DNA from 3 places in the Lysinibacillus sp. genome. Region 1 is predicted to be linked to each of the others. Evidence: riboswitches for the same ligand, from Rfam matches in the RefSeq annotation. Region 1 holds a riboswitch; each other region holds the start of a gene.
The links. A riboswitch is a leader RNA that binds a small molecule or an ion and turns the genes downstream of it on or off. The one in region 1 is predicted to bind thiamine pyrophosphate.
Positions count from the first base shown of each region.

Region 2: linked by a shared signal. The riboswitch ahead of thiT (energy-coupled thiamine transporter ThiT) and the one ahead of RT445_RS09910 (ABC transporter substrate-binding protein) in region 1 are both predicted to bind thiamine pyrophosphate.
Region 3: linked by a shared signal. The riboswitch ahead of thiC (phosphomethylpyrimidine synthase ThiC) and the one ahead of RT445_RS09910 (ABC transporter substrate-binding protein) in region 1 are both predicted to bind thiamine pyrophosphate.

Region 1 is NZ_DAMDAY010000036.1:8,795-14,155, reverse strand. Features, by position in the region: partial or broken gene RT445_RS09915 (DNA gyrase/topoisomerase IV subunit A) at 1-1,919, shown strand, start outside; TPP riboswitch at 2,048-2,158, shown strand; gene RT445_RS09910 (ABC transporter substrate-binding protein) at 2,316-3,311, shown strand; gene RT445_RS09905 (thiamine-binding protein) at 3,312-3,602, shown strand; gene RT445_RS09900 (ABC transporter permease) at 3,602-4,375, shown strand; gene RT445_RS09895 (ABC transporter ATP-binding protein) at 4,350-5,099, shown strand; gene RT445_RS09890 (TatD family hydrolase) at 5,089-5,361, shown strand, end outside.
Region 2 is NZ_DAMDAY010000014.1:16,269-21,629, reverse strand. Features, by position in the region: gene RT445_RS05460 (polyphosphate kinase 2 family protein) at 1-533, opposite strand, end outside; gene RT445_RS05455 (hypothetical protein) at 734-1,447, shown strand; gene map (type I methionyl aminopeptidase) at 1,476-2,231, opposite strand; gene thiT (energy-coupled thiamine transporter ThiT) at 2,513-3,073, opposite strand; TPP riboswitch at 3,193-3,300, opposite strand; gene RT445_RS05440 (magnetosome magnetite crystal formation protein family) at 3,428-3,751, shown strand; gene RT445_RS05435 (hypothetical protein) at 3,807-3,929, shown strand; gene RT445_RS05430 (SbcC/MukB-like Walker B domain-containing protein) at 3,970-5,361, opposite strand, start outside.
Region 3 is NZ_DAMDAY010000025.1:13,359-18,719, reverse strand. Features, by position in the region: gene RT445_RS07860 (AEC family transporter) at 1-786, shown strand, start outside; TPP riboswitch at 865-979, shown strand; gene thiC (phosphomethylpyrimidine synthase ThiC) at 1,120-2,898, shown strand; gene RT445_RS07850 (catalase) at 3,017-4,522, opposite strand; gene RT445_RS07845 (helix-turn-helix domain-containing protein) at 4,807-5,361, opposite strand, start outside.

The DNA.
Region 1 (5,361 bases):
CAGGGATTTCGGCGGGGTATGCGACAGATATTCCGCCACATGCTTTAGATGAAGTGTTAGATGCCGTATTAATGCGCTTAGATAAGCCTACTGCGACAGTGGATGAATTAATGACGGTCATTAAAGGGCCAGATTTCCCGACAGGTGGTATTATCCAAGGCGTTGACGGCATTAAAAAAGCATATGAAACGGGTCGCGGTAAAATTATTGTCCGTGCACAAGCGGTTGTGGAGCCTATTAAGGGTGGTAAAGAGCAAATTGTTATCACAGAATTACCATACGATGTCAATAAGGCGAATCTTGTGAAAAAAATTGATGAGCAACGCGTAGATAAACGTCTTGAGGGGATTGCGGAAATTCGTGATGAATCTGATAGAACTGGCTTACGTGTTGTCATTGAACTGAAAAAGGATGTACCAGGACAAGGAATTCTTCAATACCTATTTAAAACAACGGATTTACAGGTAGCATATAATTTTAATATGATTGCCATTCATAATCGTCGTCCAACAATGATGACCTTACCATTATTATTGGATGCCTATATTGCCCATCAAAAAGAAGTAGTCACGAACCGTTCCATTTACGATTTACAAAAGGCGAAGGATCGTTCCCATATCGTGGATGGGTTAATTAAAGCCCTTTCCATTTTAGATGAAGTGATTGCAACAATCCGTTCTTCTAATGATAAAAAGGATGCCAAGCTTAATTTACAGGCGAAGTTTGATTTTACAGAGGTACAGGCAGAGGCGATTGTCAGCTTGCAATTATACCGTTTAACCAATACAGACATTACAGAGCTTCGACAAGAACAGGACGAGCTAAATAGGTTGATTGCTAAGCTAGAGGGGATTTTACAAAGTGAGGCAAAGCTTGTACGTGTCATTAAACAAGAATTGCTTGATATTAAGAAACGCTTTACAGAGCCTCGTCGCTCAAGAATTGAGCAAGAAATTGAAGAGATTAAAATTACCTTAGATGTTCTTGTACCAAGTGAAGAGGTTGTCGTAACCGTAACGAAGGATGGCTATATTAAACGTACTTCGACACGTTCACATGCCGCCTCAAATGGTCAGGATTTTGCGATGAAGGATTCGGATTACTTATTGTATGAAGCAACCTTAAATACACAGCACCATTTACTCCTATTTACAAATCGAGGCAATTATATTTATCAGCCTGTTCATGAGCTGCCAGATATTCGCTGGAAGGATCTTGGTCAGCATATTTCAAGTATCGTGCCAACGGGTGAAGATGAGTCAATTATCGCTGTATATGGCTTTGAAACATTTGATCAACCAAATACGTACATCTTCACTGCGACAAAGGATGGTCAAATTAAACGCTCTCCACTTGCCGATTACGCGGTGACACGTTATTCAAAACCAATTAAAACGATGAATGTGAAGGCTGGCGATGCCATGATCTATGCAGCGTTTGTGACGGATGACGTGGAATTGATGTTAACAACAGATACGGCTTATTCAATTCGTTTCCCAATGGAGGAATTACCAGTAACAGGTGTAAAAACAGGCGGAGTAAAGGGCATTACGCTAAAAGATGGGGAAGCCTTAGTCGGTGTGAATGTGCTACAACCTGATCAAACGCAATATGTTGTCATTGTGACACAGCGTGGGGCTGTTAAGAAAATGAATGTCGCAGAGGTTGAAGTAGCCAGTCGTGCAAAACGTGGTCTAAAAGTATTAACAGAATTAAAAGCAAATCCGCACCGCATTGTGGCCGTTATTCAAGCAACAGATGAGGAGCAAATTGTTATTGAAACAGAAAAAGGTGTGCAAGAGGTGTTAGATGTCCAAGCATTGACTCGTGCTGATCGCCATTCCAATGGATCGTTTAAAGTGGATATCGCAACAGATGGGGCTATTTCCCATGTTCTAACGACCCAAAAGGAACAATAACCAAGCTTTTTTAACGCCCAGTCTCTTTTGTGAGCTGGGCTTTTTTTGGTGTAAAACGGTTAAACCAAATTAGTACCTTGTCTTTTAAGAGTAACTATGGGTATAATAATCAACGAAAAGTTCATAGCGAAAGAATGTAGGGGGGCTAGTAGTTGCTAGCTGAGATTGTGTCCGATAGACGCTGACCCTTTGAACCTGATTTGGCTCGTACCAGCGTAGGGAACATCTATTCAAAAAAGCAAAGTTTTGAAGATTGATTGCAATTTACGTCTGGGAGGAATCCTAGGCGTTTTTTTATATTTTCAAACACCTCTTGCCCATCGTATTTACGCTTTCTTTCTGGTGACACGCATTCCTTTATGAACACTTTCATATTACAAACTGGGAGGACCTAGCATGAAAAAATGGTTATTTATTCTATTGGCTGCACTTGTAACATTAGTGGGCTGTAGTGACAAGGAGGACAAGCAGGCAACTGATAAGCTAAAAAAGGTGTCAGTAGTACTGGATTGGACTCCGAATACAAATCATACAGGGCTGTATGTCGCGAAAAAGCTTGGTTATTTTGAGGAACAAGGCTTAGATGTTGATATTATGATGCCAGGGGAAGCGGGAGCAGATCAGCTTGTAGCTTCTGGTAAGGCAGAATTTGGGGTAAGCTATCAGGAAGGCATCACACAGGCACGTGTCCAGGATGTACCACTTGTTTCGATTGCCGCCATCATTCAGCATAATACATCGGGCTTTGCTTCGATTGCTTCTAAAGGGATTACCTCACCAAAGGATTTCGAAGGTAAAACTTATGGCGGTTGGGGAGCCCCACTAGAGCAAGCGGTACTCCAATCGTTAATGCAAACAGAAAATGCCGATATTAATCAATTAGATATTGTCAATGCAGGTGATTTAGATTTCTTCACGATGATGGAAAAAGATATTGATTTTGCGTGGATTTATTATGCATGGACAGGTATTGAGGCAGAGCTTCGTGGGGAAAAGATTAATATGTTGTATTTAACGGATTATAGTGATCAGTTGGATTATTATACGCCTGTTTTGGCTACTAATGAAAAAATGATAAAGGACAATCCTGATGTTGTAAAAGCCTTTGTTGCAGCTGCTTCTAAAGGTTATGAATACGCAATCGAGCATCCGAGTGAGGCTGCAGATATTTTACTAGAAGCGGCACCTGACTTAGATAAAGAATTAGTGCATAAAAGTCAAGAATGGTTAGCTGATAAATATCAGGACGATGCGAAGCAATGGGGAGAGCAAAAGCTTTCTGTATGGGAAAACTATGCTAATTGGATGTCTAGCAACAAGGTATTAGAGGGCGAGTTTGATGCAAAGCAAGCCTTTACGAATGATTTCTTACCTAAAAAGGAGGCCAAATAAATGGCAAATTCATTAATCAGTGTCCAAATTATCCCGAAAACAGAGAAATATGAGGATGTCATTCCTTATGTGGATGCAGCCATTGCTGTGATTGATGCATCTGGTGTGAAATATGAAGTACATCCGCTAGAAACGACGATGGAAGGTGAGCTGTCAACATTGCTTCAACTTATTGAGAAAATGAATGACAAGATGATAGAGCTTGGTGCTATTAATGTGATTACACAAGTGAAAATACTCTATCAGCCAACTGGTATTACCATGGATACATTAACGGAGAAATATCAGTAATGAAACAAGCGTTTCAAAAGGGAAGGACGATCATCTTTATCGCCTTCCTCTTATTCATCTGGGAACTAGTCGTGCATGTGGCTGAAGTTCCCCATTGGCTTCTACCTGCACCAAGTCGTATTCTGATGGAAGGCTTTCAATCGTATCCAACCTTTTTACCACATGCTTTGGCTACGGTGCAATTGGCCATATTAGGTCTTGCTATTGGTATTGGTTGTGGATTAACGGTAGCTATTGTGTTGCATCGATTTTTGTTTATTCGGGAGTTGTTTTATCCGATTTTGATCATGTCGCAAAATATCCCAATACTTGTCTTAGCACCGCTGCTCATAATATGGTTTGGCTTTGGCTTATTACCAAAGCTCATTATTATTTGCCTTGTGTGCTTTTTCCCGATAGTCATTGCGGCCATGGACGGATTTCGTCAAACTTCACCTGAATTAAAGCACTATTTTGCGATGATTGGTGCGACAACTTCGCAAACTTTTTGGAAATTGGAATGGCCGCATGCATATCCTGCTATATTTTCAGGCGTTAAAATCGCTGCTACATACAGTGTCATGGGTGCTGTCATTGCAGAGTGGCTTGGTGCGAAAAAGGGTATTGGCGTATATATGACCTTAGCTCAATCCTCCTTTCGCACGGATCGTGTATTTGTCGCGATTTTTGCCATTGTTTTGTTAAGCTTACTGTTGTTTAGCAGTATACGATTTATAGAAAAAATCATGGTGAAGGGGAGAGGCAACCATGCTCAGCATTCAAAACATCAGTAAATCCTTTGATGCCCTGCAAGTCCTTGAAGATCTGTCCTTTGAGGTTAAGGATGGCGAGTTTGTAGCTATTGTGGGTCCTTCAGGAAGTGGTAAAAGTACGTTGTTTCAATTAATAGGTGGTGTCTCTTCAATCGATCATGGGGCCATTTTATTAAATGGAGAGGATTTACAGCAAAAGAGAGGGACGATTGGCTATATGCCCCAGCAGCCTTGTCTATTGCCTTGGCGTACCATCTTAGAGAACGTTACCATCGTGGAGGAATTACAGCGTAAACCAAACGTCGAACGTGCCAAGGAATGGCTAGAAAAGGTTGGTCTTGGGTCCTTTATCGATGCCTATCCAAATGAACTGTCAGGCGGCATGCAACAGCGAGTCTCCTTCATACGTGCCTTAGTTAGTGATAAGCCCATTTTATGCTTAGATGAACCCTTTTCGGCGCTAGACGAATTTACGAGATTGGAAATGCAGGCATGGCTTTTATCTATCTGGGAAGAGTACCGGAAATCTATTCTATTTGTTACGCATAGTATAGAAGAGGCTCTCTTTTTGGCAGATCGAATATTAGTCTTAACGAAAAGGCCTGCAACGGTTAAAAAGGAAATGATCGTACCGTTTGCTAGACCTCGCCGAGAGGAAATTCGTCATTCTGCTGCATTTACAGCCTTAAAGCAACAATTATTTATGTATTTACAAGAAGAAAAGGGTGATATGCATGCTGATTGATGCTCATATTCATTTAGATCAGTATAAAGATGAGGAGATTCCAACTTTGCTAGAAGATGCCGATTTTGTCATTGCGGTTAGCATGCATTTGACATCATGCCAAAGGACATTGCATTTATCAAACAGCTATCCTCAAGTTAAGGTAGCTTTTGGCTTTCATCCTGAACAGTCTTTACCAAGTCAATGTGAAGAGGATGCACTATTTGATTGGATTCGTTGTCATGCAGATGAAATGGTCGCTGTTGGAGAGGTTGGCCTTCCT
Region 2 (5,361 bases), on a different contig from region 1:
AGCTTCCAAGACTTATAAGGGTTTTGTTCCCGTTCTTTAAAGCGTTTTAATTGTTCTTCATCTGATACATGAAGCCAAAATTTAATGATTATGTAATCTCCTGCAGTTAAAATTTTCTCGAAGTTATTGATTTCTTCATACGCACGAGACCATTCATCCTTCGATGCGAATCCTTCGATACGTTCTACTAATACACGACCATACCAAGAACGATCAAAAATAGCGATTTGCCCATGCTGCGGTAACTTTCTCCAGAATCTTTGTAAATAGTTATAGCGCAATTCATGAGGCTGTGGAGCTGAAATAGGGTGTACAACATAACCTCGTGGATCGACACGTTCAATTAGTCGTTTAATAGCGCCACCTTTACCAGCGGCATCCATTCCTTCAAATACCAAAATTAAACCAATTTTGTTTTTTAATAAAAACTGTTGGGCATTTAACATTTCATATTGGAGTACTTTTAATTTCTTTTTATACATTTTTTTATCTAGTTCAATCGATAAGTCTAGATTTTTTAAATTTTGTGCCAATGAAACTTCACTCCTTTTATGTAGATAATCCCATTGTACTAAAGAAAAATATAGATGCCTATTGAGATGGTAAATTGTAGTGATTATTAGCAAAACAACACGATACATTGTTGGAAATTTCCGTTATAATAAAAAAAGTGACAGTACTATACTTATTTGTCTTTTCCCTATACAATCTAAACACGAAGGGAGAGGAAATCATGCCTCGGTTTATCTTGATGACAATCTCTTATCTTGTCTCATTCATCCTAACCTTTTTATCCTTTTTCATGAAAATAAACGGTCAATCTTCTCTAGAAATTTCTAATCGGTTTTCTGTAGTATTTGCACCAGTTGATATTAGTCATGCAATATGGATTGTCATTTATTTATTAATTGGCTATTGGTTATTGGTGAACATTAAAAAGACATCTATGAAACAGTCTGCTCTCTTTAGTTGCATAAATATTTTGCAAGCCTTAACGATATATGTATGGCATCATGAGTTATTTATTGTTTCTCTTGGCATCACCTTGCTTTTGGTCTTGTACTTATTTATGTTGTATAATACGTACTCTCTTCACGACAAAGCGTTGTCAGGTCGTATTCCTTTCTCCATTTATTTTGCATGGATGACATTTATCTTGATTACGAATAGTAGCTTTACGTTAACGGCTTATGGTTGGAACGGCTTTGGTCTTAGCACTCCTCTTTGGGCAGTAATTTTACTGACACTTGGTGGAGCTATTGCACTACATATCCGCTTTCATCACTTTGATACCATGTATCCGAGTGTTTTTATTTGGGCTTATTTAGGAATCGCTTTACATAATGGTTTTGATGAGCTTCTTGTAACAACTGCCGCCTTATTTTTATGTGGTGTTCTCTTTGTTGGTATTTTATTTATTAAAAAAAATCCTGCCCACCAAAAATAAATTGGTTAGCAGGATTTTAAATTATATCCTATTCTTCATCTAAGGAAGTTAAAATAATTGGTTTATCTTTAGTGACAATAACTGAATGTTCAATTTGAGCTACAAGCGATTTATCAGGTGTAACAAATGTCCAACCATCACCAGCTTCTACAATATGCTCTGCTTTTGCTGAGATAAATGGCTCAACAGCAAGCACCATTCCTTCTTTCATAATCGTAGAATCCCACGCATCATAATAATTTAAAATATGATTAGGCTCATCATGTAAAGATTGACCTAAGCCATGTCCTGTTAAATTCATAATAACAGTTAAACCATTAGCATTCGCCTCTCGTTCAACCGCTTTACCTATTTGATTTAATTTAGACCCAGCTTTAACCTTTGTCATTGCTCGATCAAAAGCACTTTTAGCAACTCGGCATAGTTTTTCTTTGTCCTCATAACCCTCACCAACAACAAATGAAATGCCAGTATCTGCAAAGTATCCATTTAAAGACCCAGAAACATCGATATTCACAATATCCCCTTCTTGAATAACACGTTTTCCTGGAATACCATGTGCCACTTCTTCATTGACACTAATACATGTATATCCTGGGAAATCATATTCCCCCTTAGGTCCAGAAATAGCACCAGCCTCTGCAAACATGCGGCCAGCAATTTCATCTAGCTCAAGTGTTGTAACACCTGGTTTTGTTGCTGCTTTCATGGCTTCACGAATTTCGGCACAAATGCGTCCAATTTTTTTAAAAGCTTCAATCTCTTCTTGCGTTTTTACAATCATTTATAACGTCCCTTTCATCTAATATCTATTCTTTAATATAACATAACTTTTTATGCGTATAACGATAAACGCTTTAAATATTGTATGCTTTCCTACAATGCAAAGTGCTAAAAGAGCTATTCATGACCAAAAGTCCCTTCACATGAGTGAAGGGACTTGCTTGTTGTTGAAAAAAGTTGATAATTTTGCTAATGATTCTGTGCGAAAGCGAATATCATCAAGTAGTATAGAACGAAAAGCTTTTATACCCTTTTACAATAAATCATTTGAGGAAACTTTTATTATGCTTTTCTTTGCATTAATTGTGGAGCGGCTGTGAATAAAAGCACCCCTACAATTGCCGTTAAAATGGTTGCTGGCAACATATATGTACCATTATAAATGATAGAATAGATCCATGCATTTTGATCACCCGCATACTCTGCAAAAAATACAGCTCCAGCAATTGTATGTGCTGTGTATCGTAAAAAGCCTGCAAAAACAGTACCTATGATAATGTAAAGTGCCATTTTCGTTTTGTTCATATTTTTTGCAGCATCCAACACAGGTCCACGTACAACAGCTGCTAATCCTACAACTGTAAAGGCAACACCATAATCCAATAATCCTTGAAGCCAGTGCACAATATAAGCACCAAACATGGTTTGCATAACACCCACAAGTAATCCCGTTGTTAGCCCAGCAACTAAGCCCCAACGAAATGCAATTAACATAATAGGCACCATGACAAGACTAACAGAGCCACCTTGTGCCCATACTTTAAAGGATACTTGATCGAGCACAAGGCCAATCGCTGCAAATATCGCAATCTCCACAAGCATTAATAGTCTTTTTTTGTCCATACATATTCTCTCCTTTGTTCCGATGTAGGATACAAGAGCAGGAATAGAAATGCAGACATCTTTTTTATTCCTAAAGAATGAAAAAACGATGCCAGGACAGAGCCTGACATCGTACAAGTGTCGGTTTCTATCCACATCCCTACGCAAGTGTTAACTTACAGGTTCAAAGAGTCAAGGCATTACGTGCCCAGTCTCAGCTGACATCATCAGCTCCCCTTGTGGTCGTTACATCTGAATTTATTTGAACAATCCCATTGTACGCAAAGGATTGGATGATTACAACCTCTTCCATACATTATTTTTTTGAAACTTTGCCGTTTTTCATGCGTAAATATTAAAAAAGGAGGTACAACTATGGAGAACCAAAAAATTTTATCTGCCTTTAGTTATCTTAGTATTTTCTTCGCCCCTTTTATCGTCCCATTAATTGTTTACTTTGTAACGAAAGATAGTGATGTAAAAAGACATTCAATTCGTGCACTTGTCTCTCATTTAATTCCTTTTGTTTTTGGCATCCTATTTTTTATTGTCTTTGTTTTTTCTACATTAAGATTAGATCCAACGTCAAGTAATAATACTGTGATGGTTGTTTGGTTAGTTTCATTTGCCGTTTATGCCATTGTCTCACTTGGTATTGTCATATGGAATATTATTCAGGCTGTTCGAGTAATACGTTAATGTTTCAATTTTAAGCGAAACAGGTAGTAATAATTGTAAAAGGAGCTGTTTTTTAATGAAAGTATCAAACGTTGTGAAAACTGCTGTAAAATTGGCACCTATTGTTATTCCTATCGTCAAAAAAGTAATGGCTGCAAAAAAAGGAACAACTCCTACAGCCACTTCTCGAAAAAAATAAAACAAAGGCGTATTCCCTATTTCGGAAATACGCCTTTCACTTATTTCACTTCAAAGTATGTCTGACTATGGCCATTTAATGTCTTTTCTACATGTAAAACCGCTGGCATTGCAGATTTTAATTCAGGCACATGAGAGATTACGCCAATCATGCGACCAGAATCCTGTAAATCAATTAATGTATCGATTGCTTTATTTAATGATTCCTCATCAAGCGAACCAAAGCCCTCATCAATAAACATCGTTTCAATATGAATATTACCTTGGAAGCTTTGAATTACATCTGCCATTCCTAAGGCAAGGCTTAATGAGGCATTAAATTTTTCGCCTCCCGATAATGTTTTGACATCTCGTAGTTGATCGGTATAGGCATCGTAGACATCAAGACCTAGTCCGCTTTGTTTCGCATGCTTTTCCAATCTATCTGAACGTCTGAGCTCAAATTGACCATTTGATAAATGATAAAGGCGAATATTGGCAGCTTCAGTAATTTGGTCTAAGTAATTAATTTGAATATAGCGCTCAAAAGATAGCTTTTTCGAATTTTGGCCGTTTAATAATCCATAGAGCTCCTTTACTCTTCCCGCTTCTTGCTCAAGTAAATGAAGCTCCCTCGCTATTTCTTCTACTCTTTCAATAAAACCTTGGCAAGCTTGAGCAAAACCTCTCAACTGTTGTAAACGTTTAAATGCTTCCTCATAAGATATACGAAGTTGTTCTACTTTGGCTTCCATGGACACTAAATCTTGTTGCTCTTTTCCTTGAAGATACATAGCCCCTTCAGTAATTTGGATTTGCAATGTGTGTACCTGTAAAGCATAGTCACTACAAGCTTTTCGAAGGGTCTCTATTTGCAATAAACTCCGTTTGGCAGCTGTATATTCCTCGTAGCTGTCAAAGCCTATCTCCTGCATGCTTGCTGAGAATTGCTGACGTTTTTCATTCATTTTGAGTTGTAATTCTTCAAAAGTTTGTTTGGCTATTTCCATCGTCAATTTTGCATTACTTGTTGCTTCCTTCGCGCTATGCAATTCGTCTTGACTCTCTTGCCATCTTTTTTGCAAATCCATTTTTTGTTTACTGATATCTGTAAGCTGTTGCTGTAATTGCTGCAAGGTTGGTAAATGGTTTGGCATATGTTTAAGCTGTTCTTCAAGAACTGCTTGCAGTCTTGTCATTTCTTTCAACTGCTCAGCTAAATATTGCTCTAAGTTCATCTGTTTAGTTCGTAGCTGCTCTATTCTCTCACGTTGCTGCTTAAGTTTTAATCGCATATCTGCTAATTGATGATGAACAATTTTTAATGTCGCAATCTCTTGCTCTATGTTGTTTAATGTAGAGATGAGCTGTGCATGGTCTTGCTGTGTAATGTGCTGCTCTTCTAGTTGCTGACAGGTTTCTTGATAAAGCTGTTGCGCAGATGACAAGAGCGC
Region 3 (5,361 bases), on a different contig from region 1:
GTTTTTGTAAATTTATATGAGACGAGTGTAGAGCTGTCTGTACTGGCAGAGGTCGGATTGTTTATTGTGCTTTTTATTGGGAGCCAAATGCTACTCAGTCACCTTTTTGCGAAGTGGCTTGGTTTAGTTAAAACAGAGGCAGCAGTTTTTAAAAATAGTGTTGTGCTCATTAACTCTGGGAACTATGGCATTCCGGTAGCTCAAATGATTTTTGTAACACAACCTATTGGTGTAGCGATTCAGGTCATCCTTGTAATCTTTCAAAATATGACAACTTATACATATGGTTTGTATAATTTAATTTCCTCTACCAAATCAGGAATGACGATTATTAAAGATTTTTTTAAAATGCCCATCATTCATGCGTTGATTATTGGTGTAGCCATGAACTATTTTAATATCGGTATTCCACAGTTTATTAAAATACCAATAGACCATGTAGCAGATGGCTTTATTGCTGTGGCACTAATCACGTTAGGTGCGCAATTATCGCAGCTTGAAATCAAATCTATGTTTAATAAAACGGTTTTCGTCAGCTGCTTCACACGTTTAATTGTCGGACCAGCCGTAGCTTTAGCCATTATTTTTTTATTGGGGTTAGATGGAGTTGTCGCTCAATCACTATTTATAGCCAGTGCTTTCCCGACATCCCGCAATAGCTCTAGTCTAGCATTGGAATACGATGTGGAATCGGCAACAGCTGCCCAAACTGTTTTATTTTCAACTATTGTCAGCTGTATAACGGTAACAATAGTGATTTATCTTGCGGACGTATTATTTGCTTAATCAATAGAATATTAAAAAATAATGAATGGAAAACTTCCATCTCATAGTAATATCTGCTACACTAGCATCAAACTAAATAGTATTAACTAGGGGAGTCTGATGAGTCAGGCTGAGAGGGAAACGCTTAGAGGTTTCTTGACCCTTTGGACCTGATCTGGCTCATACCAGCGTGGGAAAGTTAAGAAACTATTGCATAGTATGTGTATGCAATTTCAACCTTTACATTCGTGGCCGGATCCAAATAATTATTTTGGATTCGGCCTTTATTTATTTGTTAGGGTGAGCTAGATCCGGTCCTTGTAACAAAAAACATTTAAGGGAGAGAAGTAGCTCATGTCAGCAATTAGTGAAAAGAACATTACGATTATGTCTAGCTTTGAAGGAAGCAAAAAGGTGTATGTTGAAGGTTCCCGTCCGGATATTTTAGTACCAATGCGAGAAATTGCATTAAGTCCGACAACAGGAAGCTTTGGAAATGAAGAAAACGCCCCTATTCGAGTATATGATACGAGTGGTCCCTATACAGATCCATCTTATCAAGTAGATATTACAAAAGGTTTACCTGCCTTACGAAGTGGATGGATTCAAGAGCGAGGAGATGTAGAAGCATATGAGGGCCGCTCTATAAAACCGGAGGATAATGGTTTTCGTCGTGCAGATGATCCGCGTAATCATGAAAATGTCTTTCCTGAATTGGCAAGAAAGCCTTTACGAGCAAAAAAAGGGAGAAATGTAACGCAGCTGCATTATGCAAGACAGGGGATTATTACACCTGAAATGGAGTTTGTAGCGATACGTGAAAATATGGATCCAGAATTTGTCCGATCTGAAATTGCAGCTGGGCGCGCTATTATGCCTTCTAATATTAATCATCCAGAGGCGGAGCCAATGATCATCGGTCGTAACTTCCATGTGAAAATCAATGCCAATATTGGGAATTCCGCGGTATCGTCTTCTATAGCAGAAGAGGTTGAAAAAATGACATGGGCAACACGCTGGGGTGCTGATAATATTATGGATCTTTCAACAGGTAAGCATATTCATACAACGAGAGAATGGATTATTCGAAATGCAGCGGTACCAGTGGGGACAGTGCCAATTTATCAAGCATTGGAAAAGGTAAATGGCGTAGCAGAGGATTTAACGTGGGAAGTTTACCGTGATACGCTTATTGAGCAAGCCGAGCAGGGTGTAGATTATTTCACGATTCATGCAGGTGTACTATTACGCTATGTTCCCCTTACAGCTAATCGTGTAACGGGAATTGTATCTCGTGGTGGTTCTATTATGGCACAGTGGTGTTTATATCATCATCAAGAGAATTTCCTTTATACTCATTTTGAGGAAATCTGTGAAATTATGAAGACTTATGATGTTGCTTTTTCTTTAGGTGATGGCCTACGTCCAGGTTCAATTGCAGACGCCAATGATGAAGCCCAATTTGCAGAGCTTGAAACACTAGGTGAACTAACACAGATTGCGTGGAAACATGATGTTCAAGTGATGGTGGAGGGGCCAGGTCATGTACCGATGCATCTGATTAAAGAAAACATGGACAAGCAATTAGAAGTTTGTAAGGAGGCGCCTTTTTATACGTTAGGTCCACTTACAACGGATATTGCTCCAGGCTATGACCACATTACATCGGCTATTGGGGCAGCGATGATTGGCTGGTTTGGGACAGCAATGCTCTGCTATGTGACACCAAAGGAGCACCTTGGCTTACCTAATCGCGAGGATGTTCGAGTGGGAGTAATTACGTATAAAATAGCGGCACATGCGGCAGATTTAGCGAAGGGGCATCCTGGTGCACAACGCCGAGATGATGCACTATCAAAAGCACGTTTTGAATTCCGCTGGCGTGATCAATTCAATCTATCTCTCGATCCAGAAAGAGCGGTGGAGTATCATGATGAGACTTTGCCAGCAGAAGGAGCAAAAACAGCACACTTTTGCTCTATGTGTGGTCCTAAGTTCTGTAGTATGCGAATTTCACAAGATATTCGAAATTATGCTAAAGAAAAAGACTTGAATACGACAGAAGCGATCCATCGAGGTATGAAGGAAAAGGCAGAGGAATTTAAAAAAGCGGGTAGTCAGATTTATCAATAATGTAAAAAGGCTTGTGTTGTAGTATCGACACAAGCCTTTTGTGATTAAAAAACTCCATGTGAGTGAAAAATTCACATGGAGTAAAAATTGGATTTGGATATCAATAATAAGTGGAATATTAAACGTTTGTTGGTTGTTTTACATATGGGTTTGTAAGATCCATACCTTCTAATGAAAGACCCATTGCTTTTGCTACACCTTCACCATATGCTGGATCTGCTAAATAGCAGTGAAGGATGTGACGGCGCTTGATGAATTCTTCAACAGAAGCCATATCATTTGCCGTATTTTCAAATAGACGTTGTTGCTCTTCTGCCGTCATAAGTCGGAATAGTTTACCTGGTTGTTCAAAGTAATTGTTGTCGTCTTCACGGAAGTCGTGAATACCTGCATGACCATCGATACGTAATTCAGGCTCTTTATAGTCTAAGTTATGCTCCCATTCACCATAGCTATTTGGTTCATAACCTAGTGTTGAACCAAGGTTGCCATCAAAACGCATTGCACCATCACGGTGGAAAGTGCGGAATGGACATTTCGGTGCGTTAACAGGAAGCATATAGTGGTTAACACCGAGACGATAACGCTGTGCATCTGCATATGCAAAGATACGACCTTGTAACATTTTATCTGGTGAGAAGCTAATACCAGGAACAATATTAGACGGTGCAAATGCAGCTTGTTCAACTTCTGCAAAATAGTTGTCCGGGTTTTTGTTTAACTCAAACTCACCCACTGGAATTAATGGGAAGTCTTTTTTATACCATACCTTTGTTAAATCAAATGGGTTGTATGGTAGCTCGCGAGCTTGCTCTTCAGTCATTACCTGAATGTACATTTTCCATTTAGGGAAATCGCCTTTTTCGATTGCTTCATATAAATCACGTTGTGAAGATTCGCGGTCTTGACCAATGATGTCATTAGCTTCAGCGCCAGTTAAGTTTTTAATGCCTTGCTCTGTACGGAAGTGGAATTTAACCCAAACACGTTCATTATCAGCATTGATAAAGCTATACGTATGAGAACCAAAACCATGCATATTGCGGTAACCAGCTGGAATACCACGGTCAGACATTACGATTGTCACTTGGTGAAGTGCTTCTGGTAATGAAGTCCAGAAATCCCAGTTAGAATTAGCGTTTTTCATATTTGTACGTGGGTCACGTTTTACCACGTGGTTTAAATCTGTGAAGTGTAATGGGTCGCGGAAGAAGAATACAGGTGTATTATTACCTACTAAATCCCAGTTACCTTCTTCTGTATAGAATTTAAGAGCAAAGCCACGGATATCGCGCTCAGCATCTGCCGCACCACGTTCACCTGCAACTGTAGAGAAACGTGCGAACATTTCTGTTTTTTTGCCAATCTCTGAGAAGATTTTAGCTTTTGTATATTGAGTAATATCATGCGTTACAGTAAAAGTACCAAATGCACCTGAACCTTTTGCGTGCATACGACGCTCAGGAATTACTTCACGGTTGAAATTTGCTAATTTTTCAACTAACCATACATCTTGAAGTAAAAGAGGGCCACGTGGACCTGCTGACATAGAGTCATGGTTACTTACTACTGGAGCGCCACCTGCTGTTGTAAAACGACGGCTACGATCATTTGCGTTTGTCATATTAGTTTACCTCCTGAAAAAAATGTGAGTCAAACTCTTCATCTATAACTATAACAAATATAAAATAGAATTGCTAGTACATTATAATAATTATCGTTAAAGAATTTATATATTTAAGTATAAACTATAAATATATGCGCTATACAGAAGTAATATACATAGTTTTTCACTTGAATTTTGCTTAGCTAATCTCAATTTGTAAAGTAATAAAGAGAAATGACTGCGTTAAAAATATCTTTATTGAAAATAAAGTGAGCTAATTGAAAACTATTTTAAACAAACTTTTATTTTTTTCTATATCGGTTTGGCGTAATACCAGTTTGTTGTTTAAAGATTTTAATGAAATAATTTGGATCATCAAATCCATTTAAATGAGCAATCTCACTAATTGCAAAATCTGTTTCTAGTAGCATTTTTGTAGCATGATGAATTCTAACTTGCTGTAAATAGCGCTTAAATGGCAGGCCTTGCTTCTTAGAGAAAATCGTACTTAAATAATTAGGACTAATTCCGAGCTTATGAGCAACAAAGGGTAGAGATAATGCACTATCTTTAAAGTGTTGATCAATTATTTCTAAAGCTAGTTCAACATAATCGGCTCTTTTCTCCATCCGGGCTTCTCTTGCTAACTCGATTAAAGTTTGTGTAAAAGAAATAATGCTGTTGAGAATAGTATAAAAAATAGGATGCTCGATAATGATGTGAAATAGCTGACGATAGTTTTGTTCAATAACAGCTTTTTCATGTAATTTATATTTCAACATAAAGCGCCGGATTTGTGCTAAGACACTTGTCAGATGAATACGTAAATCATCTTGTTCATAATAGATTCCCTCATT